Regions from separate parts of the Pseudoalteromonas sp. SG43-1 genome, predicted to be linked through region 2. Evidence: riboswitches for the same ligand, from Rfam matches in the RefSeq annotation. Region 2 holds a riboswitch; the other holds the start of a gene.
The links. Region 2 has a riboswitch for lysine ahead of dapA (4-hydroxy-tetrahydrodipicolinate synthase). Riboswitches for the same ligand answer to the same signal wherever they lie in the genome.
Positions count from the first base shown of each region.

Region 1: another riboswitch for lysine. It lies ahead of lysC (lysine-sensitive aspartokinase 3); the one in region 2 lies ahead of dapA (4-hydroxy-tetrahydrodipicolinate synthase).

Region 1 covers NZ_JACJFD010000045.1:6,017-9,436, reverse strand. Annotated here, with positions in the region: gene nhaD (sodium:proton antiporter NhaD) at 21-1,268, shown strand; lysine riboswitch at 1,370-1,542, shown strand; gene lysC (lysine-sensitive aspartokinase 3) at 1,618-3,009, shown strand; gene H5159_RS20060 (4'-phosphopantetheinyl transferase superfamily protein) at 3,056-3,420, opposite strand, start outside.
Region 2 covers NZ_JACJFD010000027.1:41,919-45,338, forward strand. Annotated here, with positions in the region: gene H5159_RS16800 (2,3,4,5-tetrahydropyridine-2,6-dicarboxylate N-succinyltransferase) at 1-636, opposite strand, end outside; gene dapA (4-hydroxy-tetrahydrodipicolinate synthase) at 652-1,536, opposite strand; lysine riboswitch at 1,727-1,927, opposite strand; gene H5159_RS16810 (DNA-3-methyladenine glycosylase I) at 2,119-2,817, shown strand; gene H5159_RS16815 (YdiU family protein) at 2,826-3,420, shown strand, end outside.

The sequences.
Region 1 (3,420 bases), on a different contig from region 2:
TCAAAGGTTGTTTAACTACCATGGTTTCCTCGATTATTCTAACCCTGATAGCGATTGCATTTTTACTGATCGTTATAGAAGATATAATCCATGTAAATAAAGCTAAAACCACGCTGTTTTTTGGTACGCTTTGCTGGATTCTTCTTTTTATATACCCCCTACACGGGCAAAGCCCCGATACGATTCAACATCTTTTAAACGAAAATATTTTAGAAATTGCCTCGCTATGGCTATTTTTAATGGCTGCAATGACCTTTGTAGCGTATTTAAATTCAAAGGGGTTTATAGAAAATATTGTGCACCGTGTTATGCCAAAAAGTATTAGCGAAAAAAAGCTCATGTTTTTGGTGGGTGGTTTTGCATTTTTGTTTTCGTCGATTTCAGATAACGTAACAGCGACGCTTATATCGCTTGCGGTTGTTATGTCGTTAAAACTTGAACCTAAAAAGCTCGTTAAATACGCCACTCTTATTGTGTTTGGGGTTAACTCAGGTGGGGTATCGCTAATAACAGGTGACGTAACCACACTAATGATATTTTTAGATGGTAAAGTAACCATTGCTCATTTATTACTACTTATAGCGCCAGCACTTGCAAGCGTTATGCTGCTTGCCGCGTTACTGTCTATCGGTATGAAAGGGCGTGTTGAGTTTGCTAGTGCAGGTAAAACCCGCATTGAAAAAACCGACATAACCATTGCTGTTATATTTTTATCTACCGTAGTGAGCACACTTACGTTGAGTGTAATTTACAGCGTACCGCCTCTATTAACCTTTTTGTTTGGCTTATCAGTGATGTTTTTAGTGGCGCAATTTTTAATGCGCAAAAAAGACATAAACAAAGACATAATCGATTTTGTTCGCGATATAGAATACGACACATTATTGTTTTTTGTAGGTGTACTTTTACTTGTTGGCGCACTTAAAGAAATTGGTATGTTGAGTAAATTTACCGACCTATACACGGTAATGGCACCAGAATACGCAAACTACTTAATGGGCATATTATCAGCTGGGGTCGATAACGTACCGCTTACCGCTGCATTATTAAAAGCCAATATAGTAATGAGCCAACAACATTGGTTGTCATTTACGTATGCAACGGGTGTGGGCGGTTCAATGCTTATTATTGGTTCGGCTGCGGGCATTATTGCCATGAGTAAAGTTAAAGCGCTTACCTTTATGAGCTACTTGCGTTTATCGCTGCATTTATTAATTTGTTACACGGTTGGATATGCGGGCTCGTATTACATGGGCAGTTTTATTTAACTCATAAATTATTAAATGCTTGACAGCTAGACGTCTAAACGATAACTTTCAAAGCCCCGCTACTTAGTGGGGTTTTGTTTTATTAGCCACTGGTTAATAAAGCATTCAGAAGAGGTGCGATACTTAGGTACTTAATGTTAGGCGACGAAAGCCGATGATCATTAAGGAGGGAAGTACTCGCCGAGGAAAATAATGGTACGTCGTCATTGTTTTTCGGTTTATGGGGCTGAATCCTCAAAACTGTCACCAATATAGGTGGAGAGCTTCTGGCAGTGGACTTATCTTCAAGCATTCCTTTGCCAAGTTCTTCTTGTTTTATTGCGGTTTGGATACCGCGAAAGGAGACTAAATGACTACCCAATCAGTGCCACAAACAGTATCAGGCGCAAAATCAGATTACATCGTTGCCAAATTTGGCGGAACAAGTGTTGCAAATTTTGAAGCGATGAGTCGCTGTAGCGAAATTATTGTTGCAGATAAAAGCGTACGTATTGTTGCCGTGAGCGCCAGTGCCGGCGTAACTAATCACTTAGTTGCACTGTGTAAATCAAGCATTACTTCAAGTGAGCGCCAAGAACACATAAATGGCGTTCTTGCTATTCAACAAACTATTTTAGATGAATTATCGCTAGATGCCGATTTAGCTGTTGGCTTTAACGAAACCCTAAAAGCATTTCAAACATTGGCTCAAGAGCCACTAACAACCGATCAGCAACACGACGAGCTACTTAGCTTTGGTGAGCGTTTGTCGTCGTATTTGTTTGCACAGGTACTTCGTTTACAGGGTTTAAATGCCGATCGCTTTGATGTGCGCAAGGTGCTTAAAACAGACAGCCAATTTGGCAAAGCAACGCCCAATGTTTCAGCCACAGCGCAAGCTGCTAAAGAGCATTTAATTCCGTTATTAGACACTCAAGTAATTGTAACTCAGGGATTTATTGGTAGTGACGAATACGGTCACACCACAACGCTAGGACGTGGTGGTTCTGACTATAGCGCTGCATTACTAGCTGAAGCGATTAACGCTAAAAGTGTGCATATTTGGACCGACGTAGTGGGCATTTTTAGCACCGACCCGCGTTTGTGCGCAAAAGCGACGCCTATTGCACGCTTAAGTTTTGACGAAGCCGCTGAAATGGCAACCTTTGGCGCAAAAGTATTACACCCAGCAACTATTTTACCAGCGAGCCGTAGCCACATTAACGTGTTTGTAGGTTCTAGCCGCGAGCCAGAGCGTGGCGGTACGTGGATTGAGCGCGAAAAATCGCAGCAACCAGGTATACGCGCAGTAACGCAACGTAAAAACCAAATATTGCTTACGCTTAAAAGCCCAGAAATGCTACTAGCAAGCGGCTTTTTAGCACGCGTATTTACACTATTGAGTGAATACAATATATCGGTAGATTTGGTAACTACATCAGAAATCAGCGTAGCCATAACCCTTGATAACGCGCAAAACGCCTCGCGCCCAGAGCTTGATCAAGAATGCCTAGATAAGCTTGCAGAGTTTTGCCATGTTTCGGTAGAAAACAACCTAACATTGGTGGCACTTATTGGCTCTGAGATTCAATTACGCCAACACGAAATGAACTTAATGAGTGTACTAAAAGACTTTAACATTCGATTAATTTGTCACGGTGCTAGTAAGCACAACCTGTGCTTTTTAGTAGAGCAAACTGAGTCAGATAACGTAGTACAGTCTATCCATAGCCGTTTATTAGAAAACGATTTTGCTGCGTAAATAACGGTTATTCAGGAAAATTAACTAGTAAGGTTGCTTAACAAAATTAATTAATAAAGTCATTTAATAAAAAGCATCGCCAGTCGGTGCTTTTTTTATGCACCACACTTACATCAAAACAAACATTGCTGTCACAGCTATCAACTACAGTAACGCGATTACTGCAAGCACTCAGCTTTGCACTATGTAATTCGTCAAACACATTAGGGCTAAGTAACTTTGCAATAGGGCGGCTGGTGGCTTTAGCAAGAGACTCTTTTAGTGTCCAAATTCTAAAAAACGTCTCTGCTTGGGCTTGGGTATTAGTGGGCTCGGTAATAAGTGAAATTTCATCATTATGATAAAAATGCTTAGCAAGCTTTTCATACGGGCGCTTTAGGTTTACTTTTTCAATATCAAAACCAAACTCAC
Region 2 (3,420 bases):
GTTTGATGCAGGGCGAGAGCCCGGTATTACAATCGCGTACTCTGGGATTGGCTCGCCTTTATCTAGTTGGCGCTCGTTTACGCAGTCGTATACTGGAATAGTTGCTGATAAACGCACGCCAGGGGCAAGTACTGCGCCTTTTTTAATGACTACGCCTTCAACAATAATACAGCCTGCACCAATAAATGCGTCATCTTCAACCACTACTGGGCTTGCACCAATTGGCTCAAGTACACCACCAAGCTGAACTGCAGCACTTAAATGTACGTTTTTACCTACTTGTGCACAAGAACCCACCAATGCGTGGCTATCTACCATTGTGCCTTCGTCGATATATGCGCCAATGTTTACATACGCTGGTGGCATAATAATCGTGCCTTTAGCAACATAAGCACCACGGCGAACACTTGAGCCACCTGGTACCATACGGACGCCATCATCAGTACTAAATTCTTGCGGAGCTAGGTTATGTTTATCAACAAAGCCGCCTGCAAATTCAGTATTAGTGCCATTTTTAAAGGCTTCTAAAATGCCTTGCTTTACTTCTACGTTAGCTTGCCATTGGCCGCTTTCGTTTTGTGATGCAGCGCGTACTGCGCCCGATTCTAAATTATTTAATAGTTCTAACCAGCTCATTATAAAAACCTGTATTTAATGCCAAGATAAAATGGTGTTGTTTGCAGTTGTAATGCAATCGGTTTGAGTTAACTCAAGATGTGTTAAAGGTGGACGAAGTTGCGGGCTGCTTAAGCGGCCTTGCAAATGCATCAGTACCTTTACGGGAATAGGGTTTGCGACAGCAAATAGGCTATTAATAGCGCTTGACCACTGGGCAAATAAATTAGGGTGTTGACCACTTAAACTGCGCTTAACAAACTCGTGAGTTTGTTCAGGCCATGCGTTTGCAGCTACCGACACCAAACCTTTTGCGCCAGCTTGAGCAAAATAAGGCATTAGCGCATCGTCGCCACTAAAAATAGCTAAATTAGGCGCCGCTTGGCGGTAAGCTTCAAACTGAGCAATACTGCCGCTCGCTTCTTTTAACGCCCATAAATTTTTATTGTTTTGTAAGTTTTGAATTGTTGCCGCTGGGATGCTAACAGCGCTTCGACCGGGTACGTTATAAAGCATACATGGATGAGCGCTTGCATTTAGTAGGCTTTCAAACCAATGAGTTTGACCTATAGCGCCAGGCTTTGCATAAAGCGGTGAGCCAAGTAAAAAGCTATGAATTGGGAGTGTATTACAGTAGTTAACCCACTCAATTTGTTGCTTTAAGTTACTACCGCCCACAGCTACCATGAGTGGTACTGTTGGTTTTAGCTGGCATACGTGCTCAACAATGGCTTGTTGTTCTTTTAGCGTTAGTGCTAAACCTTCGCCCGTACTGCCAAGTAGCAAAATACCGTTATGTGCCGCTTCTTGATCACTAACCAGCTTAGTTAACGTGTTGTAGTCAACATCGCCGTGTTGATCAAATGGCGTAACGAGCGCGGTCCACAGTGAGTAGTCGTTTAAATTGAAGTTGTTGATCATCTCTCACGAACTTATAATTTGTACCAATTTTATTAAAAACGTGATCATTTTAGCGATAACTAATTTAATGCAATTGGTATTATTCGAAGAGTTAAAAAGCTTTATGGAAGGAGCCGCATTAACGTCGTTCGAACTAATAATTCGAAGAGCGAATGGGCTTAAAATAATAGGGCGCACGGCCTTAATATTTAAGACCAGAAGCTCTCCACCAAACTAACAAGCTGCTTTTTATAAGCAGCTATTGGTGACAGTCGCTAGGGTTCAACCTAGTCGCCCGAAATAAACACCTCGCAAAAGTGGTTACTTCTCGGCGTTAATTCCCCTCACGTATGCTTGCTGGAGTTTGCGCTCCTAACATACGCTACCTGAATAACGCACCTCTTCTAGCCCTTTGCACCTGTTTGTAGAGTAAAACTTACAAACCTGTGCAATTTAAATAGGGTAATTACGGCGATTAAAGCATTTTAGCCGTCTAGGTGTCAAGCGACTAAATACAGATTAATTCATCGAAAAGAGGGGTGGTTACGTATTAGGTGCTTTTCTCGTACACTAGCAATATAAGTAGTGAGGTATTTAATTAGTATGGAAAAATTTAGCGATATTTATAAGCGAGCGGTAGAGCGAAAAGGCTCTGAAAAAATGCTTAAGTTATTACTTGCAAAACCGCTATCTAAAAAACAACTAAGCACGTTAAGTGACGACGATTGGCTTGAAGAATTTACTCGAAAAGTATTTCAAAGCGGCTTTTATTGGTCAGTCATAAATAATAAGTGGGCAGGCTTTAGAGAGGTTTTTTGGGATTTTAGCGTTGATAAGTTATTAATGATGCCACCTGATATGCTGGAACAAAAAGCAACGGATGAGCGAATTGTTCGTAACTATAAAAAAGTAAAAACAATTACCGAAAATGCTTACATGATCCACGAAATAGCAGGGGAACATGGCAGTTTTAGTCAGTTTATCGCTAATTGGCCGACAGACGATATTATTGGTTTGTGGGCGTATTTAAAAAAACATGGTTCGCGTTTAGGCGGAAATACAGGGCCTTATGCGCTGCGAGCACTTGGTAAAGATACATTTTTACTATCACGCGATGTAGAGAATTATTTGCGTGCCCATAAAATTATAGACGGCGGCTTACAAACTAAAAAGTCACTAAATGCAGCCCAAGCTTTTTTTAACGAAATGCAAAAGCAAAGCGGCTTAAGTATGCAAGAATTAAGCTTAATTGTTGCTTATGGCGTAGGTGACAACCGTGTTGGTATAAGTCAGCAACAATAGGAATTACAATGAAATTAGTGCCAAGATACACAGATATTGCGGAAAACTTCGCAATAGAAGATTTCCCTGCAAGTGTCGCCTCTCCTCAGTTATTACTGTGGAATGAGAGCTTAGCAAAAGAGTTTAATATTAACGTTGCGGTTGATTTGCGTGCCAGCACTTTTAGCGGTAACGAAAAACAGGCGATTCCTGCAGTAGCACTTGGTTACTCTGGGCACCAATTTGGACATTTTTCACCACGCTTAGGCGATGGACGAGCGCACTTACTGGGCGCTATTAGTGATGATAAAAACCAGTTATGGGATATTCAATTAAAAGGCTCTGGTGCTACTCCTTACTCAAGAGGAGGGGATGGGCGTTGCGCACTTGGTCCTGCTATTCGTGAATACGTAATGAGCGAGGCAATGCATGCGCTGGGAGTTAAAACCACACGCTGCTTAGCGGTTGTTGGTAGTGGTGAAACGGTTTATCGTAATCCGCCACAAGCAGGGGCTATCGTTACGCGTGTAGCAACTAGTCATATTCGTGTTGGCTCGTTTCAATATTTAGCGACGCAAGGCGATGTTGAAGGGCTTAAAAATTTAGCCGATTTAGCTATAGAGC